One region of the Serratia sp. MMO-28 genome, then DNA from elsewhere that is predicted to be linked to it. Evidence: predicted binding sites of a transcription regulator. Region 1 holds the regulator's gene; the other holds the start of a gene.

Region 1 (7,326 bases):
CATATTTCCGCCGAGCAGCGTAAAGGCCACGTTAATGAAGCCCGGCCGGACGATCGCAAGAAAAAGAAAGCGGATAAAGCCAGCAAGAAAGCGAAAAACGTTGCCCCACAGAAAACAGCAAAAGTAAAAACGCAGGCCGATAAGAAAACCACTCAGGTCAAATCAAAGAGTAAATCTACCCACACGGCCAGCATCAAAGTGACCCCACCGAAAAAGGGTTATAAGAAAGGCTATGGCCGCCATCGCGAGCCGGAGATGGCCACCGCAAAGCTGGCGAAGCATGAAAAACCACTGAAACTCAGCCCTGCACACAAAAAACGCTATCAGCATGCCAAGCAGACCGCCATGGCCAAACTGATGAGCCAGATGGGCAAACCTTACCAATGGGGCGGTTCTTCGCCACATACCGGGTTTGACTGCAGCGGCCTGATTTATTACGCCTATAAAGACGTGGTGAAAATCAAAATGCCGCGTACCGCCAATGAAATGTATCACCTGCGTGATGCCGCGCCGATCAAAAAGAGCGAGTTGGAGACCGGCGATCTGGTGTTCTTCCGCATCAACAACCGCGGCACTGCCGATCACGTTGGCGTGTATCTCGGTAACGGCAAGTTTATCCAGTCCCCGCGCACCGGCGAAGAAATCCGCGTCAGCCAGTTGGATAACGACTACTGGCAAAACCACTACATTGGTGCTCGCCGGGTTGTGACACCAAAAACTATCCGTTGATTTATCCCACCCGAGCAACGTCAAGTTGTGGCTTGAAGGGTGACGAGGGCGGCTGAACCCTCAGCCAGCCGCCCTTTCCTGCCGATGCTTTAATCAATCAGCCGCTTAACATGCTTTAAACCTTTTTTTCACCCGGAAAGTTGCTAAGATTATTGTCCATAAAAAACACACAACCCTTCTGTTTTCCTCCGTCAGCCATCGGGTTGGAGGGTAGCGGAACAATAGTGCTGTATATAAAAAGGAGAAAGCAATGTCGTTTGAATTACCTGCATTACCGTATGAGAAGAACGCTCTCGAACCGCACATTTCTGCAGAAACCCTGGAATACCACTATGGCAAACACCATAACACCTACGTGGTTAACCTGAACAACCTGGTGAAAGGCAGCGAGTTCGAAGGCAAAACCCTGGAAGAGATCATCAAGACCTCTACCGGCGGTGTGTTCAACAACGCAGCGCAGGTGTGGAACCACACCTTCTATTGGCATTGCCTGTCACCACAGGGTGGCAATGAACCAACGGGTGCCGTTGCTGATGCGATCGCCAAATCCTTCGGTTCTTTTGCCGCGTTTAAAGAGCAATTCACCGATGCCGCCGTGAAAAACTTCGGCGCAGGTTGGACCTGGCTGGTGAAAAAAGCGGATGGAACGCTGGCGATCGTCAACACCTCAAATGCGGCTACCCCGCTGACCGGTGAAGACAAACCGCTGCTGACCGTTGACGTGTGGGAACATGCCTACTACATCGACTACCGCAATGCGCGTCCAAAATACCTGGAAAACTTCTGGGCATTGGTCAACTGGGCATTCGTGGCAAAGAATCTGGCGTAACGGCCGGGATGTGATGTGATAACAAGGCGCAGCATGCTGCGCCTTTATTATTTTTGCTATGAAGTTAGTTCAATGCTGCGATAAAACCAAAAACAATAATCATTGCCAATGCACAAACGGTGGTGATCAACGACATCTTCAAATCGGTATCCATAACGACTCCCTATCAGATTGGCTGTGCTAAGCATAAAATCCACACGATTAATGCGTCAAATCATTTTCACACAGTTCGTGACTAAAATCTTGTTATCATTTCCCAAGTTATAATGCTGAATAGATCTTCCACTTTGCGCCAATATGGGACAAAATCCGCAGTTCACAACTGCGTACCGGCAAAATGCCCCTCCTGTTCAAACGGCTTACGATCTCAGCCCTAAAAACTCAGCTTCCGCTTCCCTGGAGAGGTTATATCCAGTGAGACGATAGGTATACGCAGGCAAACGATTAACATCATACTTACATGCTGTAACATGTGGGTTCAGGAGTCATTCTTTACATGGCAACGATTAAAGATGTCGCCAAGCGCGCTGGCGTTTCCACCACCACCGTTTCGCACGTCATCAATAAAACGCGTTTCGTCGCCGAAGAAACCAAAGAAGCCGTGAGGGCGGCGATCAAGGAACTGCACTATTCACCCAGTGCCGTTGCGCGCAGCCTTAAGGTTAATCACACCAAGTCGATCGGTTTGCTTGCCACCTCAAGCGAAGCCCCCTATTTTGCTGAGGTGATCGAGGCGGTGGAAAACAGTTGCTATAGCAAAGGCTATACCCTGATCCTCTGTAACTCGCACAATAACCTCGATAAACAGCGCGCTTATCTGGCGATGCTGGCGCAAAAACGCGTCGATGGCTTGCTGATCATGTGCTCCGAATACCCGGACCAGTTACTGGGCATGTTGGAGGATTATCGCCATATCCCGATGGTGGTGATGGACTGGGGCGCCGCACGCGGGGATTTCACCGACACCATTATTGATAACGCCTTTGAAGGCGGCTATCTGGCTGGCCGCTATCTGCTGGAACGCGGCCACCGCGATATCGGTGCGATTCCAGGCCAATTGTCGCGCAACACCGGCGGCGGCCGCCATCAGGGCTTCCTCAAAGCCCTGAAGGAAGCCAATGTAGACGTGCGTGAAGAGTGGATCGTCCAAGGGGATTTTGAGCCCGATTCAGGCTATAAGGCCATGCACCAGATCCTGTCACAAAAGCACCGACCTACGGCGGTATTCTGCGGCGGCGATATTATGGCGATGGGCGCTATCTGTGCCGCCGACGAGCTGGGGCTGCGCGTCCCGCAGGATATTTCGGTGATCGGTTATGACAACGTGCGTAATGCGCGCTATTTCACCCCGGCCCTGACCACCATCCATCAGCCGAAAGAGCACCTGGGGGAGATGGCTTTCACCATGTTGCTGGATCGCATTATCAGCAAGCGTGAAGAATCCCAGGTGATTGAAGTGCATCCCAAACTGATCGAGCGCCGCTCCGTGGCCGACGGCCCGTTCATCGACTACCGCCGTTAAGCGCCTGTGCCGGGCACCTCGACGCTGCCCGGCACTTCTTCGCTCAGCCACTCCTGGTTGAGCGTTTCACTGTCCCCGAGATACTCCAGCAGCCAGGCCATCGCCGGTGACTGCGCATTCTGCTGCCAGGTCAGGCAACAGGCGCTGGCGGGGAACGGTTCATACAGTTGCAAGGCTACCAGTTCGCCGCTTTGCACTAACGGCAGCACGCGATGCGCGGGCACCATGCCAACACACAGCCCACTGCGTAAGCAGTCGACAGCAGAAACCCAATCGGGCACGGTCAGCCGCCGCTGATTATCCAAAGACCAGGTCACGCGTTTCGGTAAGTTGCGCGAAGTATCCTCAAGCAACAAAGAGGGATAGGGCCGCAATTGCTCGTTACGCAGCAGGCCGGTCAGGGAGGCCAAGGGATGTGTGGCACTCACCACGCACAGCCAGTTCATAAAACCCATGTCGCGAAAGGCAAATCCCCCGCCCACCGGCACGGCACGCGTGGCACCGATCGCCATCTCAGCTCGGCCATCCACCAGCGCATCCCACACGCCGTTAAACACTTCCGGCTGCACCATCAGTTCCACATCGGGAAAGTGACGATAAAAATCCAGCACCAGTTGGCGGCTGCGCTGCGGCTTGACAATAATATCCACCGCGATTCTTAACTGCCCGCGCCAGCCATTGGCTACCTGCTGGCATTGACGGCGAGTATCAAGCATTTTTTTGATAACAGTGCGCGCCTCTTTGACAAACAGCACACCGGCAGGCGTCAGTTCCACATCACGGTGGCGGCGTTCAAACAGCGATACGGCCAACCATTGTTCCAGTTGCCGTACGGTGTAACTCACGGCTGACGGCACACGATGCAGTTCCTGTGCCGCCGCGCTGAAACTGCCGGTGCGCGCTACCGCGTCAACCACATCGAGAGAATATTCAGACCACATCTTCTTTTGCCTTCAATTTTTTTAACAGCACCTAGCAAATATTACCGTTTCACAAGCAGAGATCCAGCCGGATACACTTGCCGCCGCTAAAAAACCTGCAATAAGAAAATGTTAATGAGAAATACCATGCAAAATTTTGGATTTATGTTTTATCTCGCGGGCCTGAGTATGCTGGGCTATCTGGCAACCGATATGTATCTGCCCGCTTTCAGCGCCATGCAACAGGATTTGCAAATCTCTGCCGGAGCCATCAGCGCCAGCCTGAGTATCTTTCTGGCGGGTTTCGCCTTTGCTCAACTGGTGTGGGGACCACTCTCTGACCATCTGGGCCGCAAACCGGTTCTGCTGCTTGGCCTGGGGCTGTTTGCGCTCGGCTGCCTGGGGATGTTGTGGGTGCAAAATGCCCTGCAACTGTGGTCATTACGCTTCATCCAGGCGATTGGCGTTTGTTCCGCTGCCGTGACCTGGCAGGCTATCGTGGTGGATCGCTATCGCGATGGTAAAGTGAACCGCATTTTCGCCACCATCATGCCGCTGGTTGCCCTTTCTCCGGCGTTAGCGCCACTGGTGGGTGCCTGGCTGCTGAATCATCTGGGCTGGCGGGCCATTTTTACCGTGCTGCTGGGTATTGCCGCTTTATTGTTCGTTCCCACCCTGCTACTGAAAGAAACGGCCAGAATCGTGCCTTCTGCCGATAAAAAACCCACCCTCAGCTTCCTGCAAATCCTGAAGTCGCCGGTTTTCAGCGGCAACGTGATGATCTTTGCTGCCTGTTCTGCCAGTTTCTTTGCCTGGTTGACCGGTTCACCCTTTATTCTCGGCAATATGGGATACAGCCCGAACGATATCGGCCTGAGCTATGTTCCGCAGACGCTGGCCTTTTTATTGGGGGGTTACGGTTGCCGCACTGCCTTAAACCGCATTTCTGGCAAAACGCTGTTGCCGTGGCTGCTGATAGCTTATGGCATAAGTATGGTGGCGTTGTATCTGGTCGCTACGCTGAGTCAACCGACATTAACCAGCCTGCTTATCCCGTTCTGCCTGATGGCCTTGGTCAACGGTGCCAGTTACCCGATTCTGGTGGCAAATGCCTTGATGCCCTTCCCAAATAACAGCGGTAAAGCCGCGGCATTGCAGAATACGTTGCAACTGGGGCTCTGTTTTATCGCCAGCATGTTGGTTTCGGCATTTATCACTCAGCCGCTGCTGGCGACCGTGACCGTAATGGTCGCAACCGTTGTTCTGGCCGCCTTGGGGTACATGATTCAACGCGGGAAGGGAGAGATTGATGGGCAGACAACCCCGGTGGTACATGCTGACTCCATGTCATAATGATCTTGATAAATAGTCACTTAATGAAAATTTTGGCCGAGTGCGATTTACTGTTGAGTGTGCGCCTCGGCAAGCCTATACTCGAAACAACCTTTTAAAATAACATCTTTATAGAACGTGTATTGCAATAGCTGTTGTGTACGCGAATAGCGTCACACTTTATTTAAGCGGCCATTTTCTCAGGCTTTATTACGCTGAGGGCCTCTTAGATTTCCTCTGATCATAATCGGATATCCGACACCACGGCGAAATTTCATCGTAGGTAAATGTATGCCTCAGCAGAAATTGTCTACGCTATTTTCTTATGGGCCATAAGTCAGAAGAAGATGATGGAGAAGCTATGAGTTCATCGTGTATAGAAGATCTGAGCATTCAGGATAACCAATGGTACCGTATCGTGCATGAAATGCTCAGCATGGCCGGTATTGAGATCAACGGTTCACGTCCTTTCGATATTCGGGTTAAGAACCCCAATTTCTTTAAACGCGTTATGCAGCAAGGTTCGCTGGGGTTGGGCGAGAGTTATATGGATGGCTGGTGGGAATGTGAACGGCTGGACATCTTTTTTCATCGCGTTATCTCTGCCGGTCTTGAGAAGAAACTGCCCCGCCACCTGAAAGATACGCTGCGCATTGCGGCCGCCCGCCTGGGCAATCTGCAATCCAAAAAACGTGCCTGGATTGTCGGCAAAGAACATTACGATCTGGGCAACGATCTGTTTACGTTGATGCTCGACCCTTATATGCAATATTCCTGCGGTTACTGGAAAGAAGCCACCACGCTGGAAGAGGCGCAGCAGGCCAAACTGCGTATGATCTGCGAGAAACTGCACCTGCAACCCGGCATGCGCCTGTTGGATATCGGCTGTGGCTGGGGTGGGCTTTCTGCTTATGCCGCCAAACACTATGGCGTTTCCGTGGTGGGCGTGACCATTTCCGCAGAACAACAAAAACTGGCGCAAGATCGCTGTGCCGGTCTGGATGTGGAAATCTTACTGAAAGATTATCGGGACCTTCACCAGCAGTTTGACCGCATTGTTTCTGTCGGAATGTTCGAGCACGTCGGCCCGAAAAATTACCGCACCTATTTCAAAGTGGTTGAGCGTAATTTAAAACCTGATGGGATCTTCCTGCTGCACACCATCGGTTCGAATCAGACAGATATGCATGTTGATCCGTGGATCAACAAATATATCTTTCCGAATGGCTGCCTGCCCTCGGTCAAGCATATCGCCCAAGCCAGTGAAGGGCGCTTTGTCATGGAGGATTGGCATAATATCGGCGCAGATTACGATCGCACCCTGATGGCTTGGTATGAACGTTTTCAACAGGCGTGGCCGCAGTTGGCATTGCGCTATTCCGAACGCTTTGAACGCATGTTCAGCTATTATCTGAACGCCTGCGCCGGTGCATTTCGCGCCCGTGACATCCAACTGTGGCAGGTGGTATTCAGCCCGAAAGGTGTTGAAGGCGGGTTGCGTGTTCCACGTTGATAACAGCGCACGGGCTCAAAGACGAAGAACCCCGGCACACCGGGGTTCTGTTTAGCCAAGGTAATCACTCAGGCCTTTGGTACCAATGCCTCTGCCGCTGCAATTGCCGCTTCGCGGCTGGCCAGCACGCGCTCAACCGTATCCACCACCGCCTGAGTTTGCGGGTCAATCTCGATATTCACTTTATCCCCCAAACGCCGTTTGCCCAGCGTGGTGCGCTCCAGCGTTTCCGGGATCAGATGCACACAGAAGCGATTATTGATCACTTCACCAATGGTGAGACTAATACCATCAATACCAATGAACCCTTTGTGCAGCACATATTTCATCAGATCCGCACTCGGCATACGCAACCAGATCTGGCGGTTATTTTCTGAGGTATAGATCTTGGCAACTTCAGCGGTGCAAATAATATGGCCGGACATCAGGTGCCCGCCAATTTCATCATTAAACTTGGCCGCTCTTTCGATATTGACCACAT
Region 2 (7,326 bases), on a different contig from region 1:
CACAGCACAGCCCCTAACGCCGCACTGCCACCGATTATCAACGCGTTTTTACCCAACTTGCCCACCATTTTGCGGGAAGACTTATTGGCTAATAGCACGCCTACCAGGCCGCCCAGCGCGGTTGGGGCCAGTAATTTACCAAGGCCTTCCGCCCCTCCCATTGAGTTGGCTTTATCACCCAACATGGATTGAATCTGTTGTATCCAGTTATTTTTCATTATCTACCTCTAAACAGGTGCAATGGGGCGCGAAGGCACTACCAGTGCCAGAGCGCCGATCAATCTTCAGAGTAGGGGATTATTTGTCAATAAATGTATAAAAGGTGCAAAATTGTGTCGCGGAAGGCTGGCAGGTTGCATAAAGCGAGGGATTAGCGTTTGCTGAAAGCAATCACAAACAGCTCATCCAGCCCTGGATAAATATCGTTGATCACCTGCTTCAGCTCGCTGAGCGTCATATTCTCCTGCTGAGCATGAGCCTCGGTCAACGCGCCTAAACGTATCGGCGTGACCGACAGCACGTCAATAAAACAGAAAAATACGCCGTCTTCGTTACGGCTCACGCGCAACACCTCACCGGGTTGAAAATGAGACTCACTGGCATCCCGAATGGTGATGGTTTTGCGCCCGGCCATAATATCTTGCTCGAAGCGGCTGAAGAAGGTTATCTCACGAGCCATGTCACTTCCTGGTTCATCATTGTGCCGCAGATTATGCCGCCTGCTGTTCTGACTCTGGTACGGACGCTTCTGGCAGGATGACAACCGGTTTTTCTGCTTTGGTTTTCGCCGGTTTTTTCACCGTTTCCTGCGGCGCGGCACCACGCAAGATCTGTGCTAAGGCTTCTTTATTTTCGGCCAGGAAGAAACTCAGCCCTTCACGCTGCTCCTCTTCCAGGGCGATCGGTGCCTGTTGCAGCCATTCACCGAGGCTGTCGGCCAGATCCAGCATTTTGTCGTAGGCATCGGCATCTTTCTTGTTAGCGAAAGTCATTTTTTCCTCACCGTTTCTTACTACCACGTATTTCACTTCAACAGCCATGTGCGCATTCCTCAAAGGTAATTATACTGTAATTTTATACAGTATAATATCATACCGGACAGGAGCGCAAGCGCCCCGCCGTTTATTATTTCAGCAGCCGCGCTTTGCAGCTTTTACCTTTGAGCTTGCCCTGCTGAAGCTGTTGCAGCGCCTTGCGTGCGCTGGCCTTGCGGATCGCTACATAAGCATGCACCGGGAACATATCAATCTTGCCCACCTCTGCCGCCGTCAGCCCGGCATCGCCAGTCAGCGCACCGAGAATATCGCCAGGGCGGATTTTCGCCTTGCGCCCACCGTCGATACATAGTGTGACCATTTCAGCCTCTAACGAGACATTTGACGCACCGCTGAGTTCTGAAACCGGCAGCCAATTAGCCGTCATTTGCAGATACTCTTCGATCGCATGGACACGCGCCATTTCCTGTGGCGTACAGAGGCTGATGGCCAGCCCGTCCATACCCGCACGGCCAGTGCGGCCAATGCGGTGTACGTGCACTTCGGGGTCAAACGCCAATTCGTAGTTTACGACCAGTTCCAGATCTTTGATATCCAACCCCCGGGCCGCGACGTCGGTCGCCACCAGTACACGGCAGCTACGGTTGGCAAAGCGTACCAATACCTGATCGCGATCGCGCTGTTCCAGATCGCCATGCAGTGCCAGCACGCTGATGCCGCGCGCTTCCAGCGCTTCAAACACGCTCTGACAGTCACGCTTGGTGTTGCAGAACACCACGCAGGAAGCGGGTTGGTAATGGCGGATCGCCGCAACCAACACCGCCGGGCGCTGATCGCGTGTGGTTTCATAGAAACGCTGTTCGATGGTGGTCGGCTCGTCATCGCCATCCACCTCCACGTTCAGCGGCTCGCGCTGCACGCGGGCACTGATGCGCTCGATGCCTGCCGGGTAGGTGGCGGAAAACAGCAGCGTCTGGCGTTGCTGTGGGGTATAGCTGATCACGTCGTCGATATCATCGGCAAAGCCCATATCCAGCATGCGATCGGCTTCATCCAGCACCAGCACCTTCAAATCATCCAGCACCAGCGTTTTCTTACGCAGATGCTCCTGAATGCGCCCCGGTGTCCCCACCACGATATGCGGCGCATGCACCAACGAATCGAGCTGTGGCCCTACCGGCTGGCCGCCGCACAGGGTTAGAATTTTGATGTTCTGCGTGAAGCGTGCCAAGCGGCGCAGTTCTTTGCTCACCTGATCGGCCAATTCACGGGTCGGGCACAGGATCAGCGCCTGAGCCGCTACTTGGGCAACGTTGATTTTATCCAGCAGGCCAATGCCGAATGCTGCCGTCTTACCGCTGCCGGTTTTCGCTTTGGCACGAACGTCCTGCCCTTTCAGGATGGCGGGCAGCGCTGCGGCCTGTACCGGCGTCATTTCGGCATACCCCAGTTCGTTGAGGTTGGCCAACTGTTCGGCTGGCAGCGGCAGGGAAGAAAAGGATACTGTGCTCACGGCAATAACTCTTATAGCAAGTGGAAAGGCGGCGCGGCCCGCGGGCTGGCACCGGATCAGGCGCAGATGATAACAGAGTTAATGCAGATTCCGGATTGCAGCAGTAAAAAAACTGCACAAAACCACGCAGCGCCATCCTGCTAAGTGTCAGTACACCGCGCAAAATTTGATTTAAATCAAACAAAAGTCAATAAAATATTTAACCATAAGGAAACAAAAATCCTCCGTTTTACGTTAAGAATCTTCATAAAATAAAAAATATTAATTCGTCATTTTTCAATAAACAAAAAAAGCATCCAAAATGCACCTTATAAAGCATATTCAATAAGATAATTCGCCCCTTCAATGAAAAATAAAAATGATTATAACTAGCGAGGTCGTCATTTTTTATTTTCCAGGAAATGACTCATTTAAAAATATTAAACAAGGAAACGTATGATGATGAAAAAATCCTTTACCTCTTGTGTTATTACCCTAGCCTGTATACTGGTCGGGTTCAGAATCTGCGCGGCCATGGCTAGCGATGGCACATTGCTTTTCAGCTCAAAGCTGCTGGGAACCGCCTGTATGATTACTCCATCTCAAAATATTGTGCTTGATGATATGGCTATCGGGCAATTTCCTTCGCCTGGTGCAACCGCTGCCCTAAAGGAGTTTGAAATAGAACTGAGCAACTGCCCTCCACAGGTGAAAAATGCACAAATTCGATTTGAAGGTACCGCTTCAGAATACACCGCTTATCGCGCTTTTGCTCTTGATGATCAGGATGCGCCAACAACCGCTAAAGGCATTGCATTCCAGATACAAAACGATCCCAAATACAATATCTATGCCTCAATAGCCCCTAACACCCTTTCCTACAAGGTCGAGTTGGATACTACGCCCGGGAATATCAATAAACTCATCTTCACTGGCCGTTATGTGGCAGTAAGCAACGAGATTAAGGCTGGCACAGCCAATGTCACCACCCAGTTCAGCATCATCTATCCATAATTTTCCTCAGCCGGGCCGCTAATTGCGCGGTGGCTCGGCCTTCTTTTGCAGCTTCGCAGCCCGCACACGCAATCGTTTTCGTATATAATGCGCCCCATTATCAGACCGCATTATTTCTATCAGAATCAGGTACGAGACTATGTTGACTATTGGAACCGCCCTACGCCCATCGGCCACCCGCGTTATGCTGCTCGGCTCCGGCGAGTTAGGCAAAGAAGTTGCCATTGAATGCCAGCGTTTAGGGCTGGAAGTAATTGCTGTCGATCGGTACAAGGACGCCCCTGCCATGCATGTGGCCCATCGTAGCCATGTGATCAATATGCTGGATGGTCAGGCATTAAAAGCGCTAATTGAGCTGGAACGCCCTGATTACATTGTGCCGGAAATTGAAGCCATCGCTACCAGTATGCTGGTTGAGTTGGAGCAACAGGGGCACCGCGTGGTGCCCTGTGCCGAAGCTACCCGTCTGACCATGAACCGCGAAGGCATCCGCCGCCTGGCGGCAGAAACGCTGGGTTTGCCAACCTCAACCTATCGCTTTGCCGACAGCGAAGAGGGCTTCCGTGAGGCGGTAGCCGAAATTGGCTATCCATGCATCATCAAGCCGGTGATGAGTTCGTCTGGCAAGGGGCAAAGCCTGATCCGCAGCGAGCAACAGCTTGGCAGCGCCTGGGAATATGCCCAGCAAGGCGGCCGCGCCGGCGGTGGCCGGGTGATCGTGGAAGGATTAGTGAAATTTGATTTCGAGATCACCTTGCTGACCATCAATGCCATTGATGGCATACACTTCTGTGCCCCGATCGGCCATCGTCAGGAAGACGGCGACTACCGTGAGTCCTGGCAGCCCCAGCAGATGTCTGAGCTCGCGTTAAGCCGTGCCCAGGCGATTGCCGCAAACGTGGTGAACGCCTTGGGAGGCTTTGGCCTGTTTGGGGTTGAGCTGTTTGTCTGCGGTGACAACGTGATTTTCAGTGAAGTATCGCCACGCCCGCACGATACCGGCATGGTAACGCTGATTTCGCAGGATCTGTCCGAGTTCGCCCTGCACGTACGTGCTTTCCTTGGGTTGCCAATCGGTAGCATCCGCCAGTTCGGGCCTTCGGCTTCAGCGGTGATCCTGCCGGAACTGACCAGCGAAAACGTTCGATTCAGCGGGTTGACTGAGGCGTTAAGCGACCACAATCAGGTGCGTTTATTCGGCAAACCGGACATCAGCGGTAAACGTCGCCTGGGTGTGGCACTGGCCACCGCGGCAAACGTTGAGCAAGCAGTAGAATTGGCGAAACAAGCGGCTGCGGCAGTGAAAGTTCAAGGCTGATAACGCAGGGGTTCGGCATGCCGAACCCCGATAAGATCAATAATTTTCGTCGTCTTCCGCGTCGTCTTCCAGATATTCGGTCGGTTCTTCCTGCGCTTCTTCCTCTTCATCATCGAACAGGGCGGTTACCCGATCCCCTTGATGTTTTTCGCGGATTTCCTGTGCGACACGCGCAATGGCTTCCCCACTGCTCATGCCTTGTTCCATCAGATGATGGATACGTTCAGCCGCTTCCTGCTGCTCTTGATGACTCAGTGATGGCATACCTGCAAGCATGTGTTTCTCCCCGGTAAAATAGACGTGGATTATACGCCTTAAAACCATGGAACCCTACGTCTGTTATTCAACTGCTCCTATCGGGCTGCGGCTGTGGCTGCGCCACTGTTTCAGGCGACGCAGCCACAGCATCACCTGCCAGGCCTGCTTGACCCCACGCATATTGGCGATCATCGCTCGATGGATGCCACGCCGATAGAATTCTTCAGTGATCTGCTGCCGTGCCTCTGGCTCGGGTTCGCGGCGAATACTGTGGCAGATCCCCAGCGCTTCACGCGTGATTTGCCAATGAAACGCCGGGCAAAGGGGAATTTTCTGGCTATAGCGCTGATTCAACGCCACCAGCATCTCTACAATTTTCATGTAATGACGCTGATATTCAACATTCGCCAGCCCAACACGGCGGCGGTTGCTAATCGACCGCTCGTGCACCCACTGGCGATACAGCGGTTTGCTGAGGTATTTCACCCGTTGGGCGTTAAACATCACTTCGGTGGTCCAGGGAATATCCTGATGGTGCAAACCAGGTTCAAAATAGAGCTGATGCTGCCTGATAAAATCAAGACGATAAACTGCCAGCCACACCACATGAATAAAACGCCTGGATTTCAGCGCCATTTCCAGCCATTGCGTGCCGCTGAGCACGCGGGTGCTCTTCAAGCGCTGCGGTGGGATAATCAACTGCTGCTCGTCATGACTGGCAAAATAACGTTCACCGTTACATTGCATTACATCCAATTGATACTGTTCTGCCTGTTCAACCAGCGTTGAATACATGTCAGGGGCTAACACATCATCGGCGTCAGGAAAGGCGACATATTTCCCACGCGCGACGGCCAATCCGGCGTTACGCGCATTGGATACGCCCGCATTCTCTTGATCGATCACGCTGATATGCGGGTACTGAGCGGCATAGCGGTGAGCAATTTCCCCTGAACCATCGGTAGAACCATCGTTAACAATGATCACTTCCAGCGATGGCTCCTGCTGTGCGAGCAAAGACGCCAAAAAAGGCACAAACAACTCCCCGGCATTATGCAGAGGGACAATCACACTCAGTTTTAATGACATATCGGACTCATTGCTGACAAAAGTGAAAATTTAATTATTCTAATAAATTCAATGCACTATCTTGCTGAAATCGATATTTTTTAATGCCAATAATTCTCGATTTTCACATTTTACCGGCGAAGAAAAGTCACAAAAAATGCTTCATTTAACTTCCGTTTACTTTTCATCGGGAACCGCTGCAGGCTGCAGCCGCGAGCAGAATATGGCAGAATGGCCGGTCAACATCGTCATTCCAGTCTGTCAGGTCCATTGAAACCTATGAGTGCAACCACTCCGAGCCTTAAATCTTTGCCCTATACCCGAGAGTCACTGCTGGAACTGTTTGCCCCACTGGCGCAGCAACCTTGGGCTATGCTGCTGCATTCCGGGTTTGCCGAACACTCACATAATCGCTTTGATATCCTGGTTGCTGAACCGCGCGTCACTCTGACCACCCATGGCGCAAACACCGAGATTTGCCGTGGCGCAGAGCGTGAAAACTCGCCAGAAGATCCTTTCCTGCTGTTACAACAGCAATTGGATGCCCTGCACCTGCAGCCAGAGCCGCATACGGATCTCCCTTTCCAGGGCGGCGCATTAGGGCTGTTCGGCTACGATTTAGGGCGGCGCGTAGAAGCCCTGCCACAGTGGGCTCAGGCGGATATCGCCCTGCCGGATATGGCGGTCGGTATTTATGACTGGGCGTTGATTGCCGATCATCAGCGGCAAACGCTGACGCTGCTCTGCTATGGCGATATTGAACAACGCTGGCGCTGGCTCAACCAGCAGCAGGCCCCCGCTTGCGTGCCTTTTACCCTGACGGGCAACTGGCAAGCGAATATGACGCGCCAGCAATATGGTGAGAAATTTCGCCGTATCCAGGAATACCTACGCAGCGGTGACTGCTACCAAATCAATCTGGCACAGCGCTTTTCCGCGCCTTATCAAGGTGACGAATGGCAGGCTTTCTGTCAATTGAGCGCCAGCAACCGTGCCCCATTTTCTGCTTTTTTGCGGCTACCGCAAAACAGCGTGCTGAGTGTGTCACCGGAGCGCTTTCTGTGGTTGGAAAACCAACGGATCCAGACTCGGCCAATCAAAGGCACCTTGCCACGCCTGGCCGATGCGGCGGCAGACGCCGCCCAGGCACATAAGTTGGCCCATTCAGCCAAGGATCGCGC

Evidence for each region. The regulator PurR, encoded in region 1, represses purine synthesis genes. The targets are predictions, from matches to a motif close to CANGCAAACGTTTGCNTG.
Region 2: a site for PurR is predicted at 3,567-3,584, ahead of purT (formate-dependent phosphoribosylglycinamide formyltransferase). Genes of this name have one in related genera too.

The regions. Positions count from the first base shown of each region.
Region 1 is NZ_JBBCVB010000044.1:24,861-32,186, forward strand. Features, by position in the region: gene WG891_RS25060 (C40 family peptidase) at 1-729, shown strand, start outside; gene sodB (superoxide dismutase [Fe]) at 980-1,558, shown strand; gene cydH (cytochrome bd-I oxidase subunit CydH) at 1,623-1,712, opposite strand; gene purR (HTH-type transcriptional repressor PurR) at 2,055-3,080, shown strand; gene punR (DNA-binding transcriptional activator PunR) at 3,077-4,021, opposite strand; gene punC (purine nucleoside transporter PunC) at 4,136-5,353, shown strand; gene cfa (cyclopropane fatty acyl phospholipid synthase) at 5,694-6,845, shown strand; gene WG891_RS25095 (riboflavin synthase subunit alpha) at 6,914-7,326, opposite strand, start outside.
Region 2 is NZ_JBBCVB010000012.1:91,138-98,463, reverse strand. Features, by position in the region: gene WG891_RS12675 (tellurite resistance TerB family protein) at 1-218, opposite strand, end outside; gene yqfB (N(4)-acetylcytidine aminohydrolase) at 371-679, opposite strand; gene WG891_RS12665 (YebG family protein) at 711-1,040, opposite strand; gene dbpA (ATP-dependent RNA helicase DbpA) at 1,126-2,508, opposite strand; gene WG891_RS12655 (fimbrial protein) at 2,944-3,501, shown strand; gene purT (formate-dependent phosphoribosylglycinamide formyltransferase) at 3,641-4,819, shown strand; gene WG891_RS12645 (YoaH family protein) at 4,856-5,095, opposite strand; gene WG891_RS12640 (glycosyltransferase) at 5,159-6,166, opposite strand; gene pabB (aminodeoxychorismate synthase component 1) at 6,425-7,326, shown strand, end outside.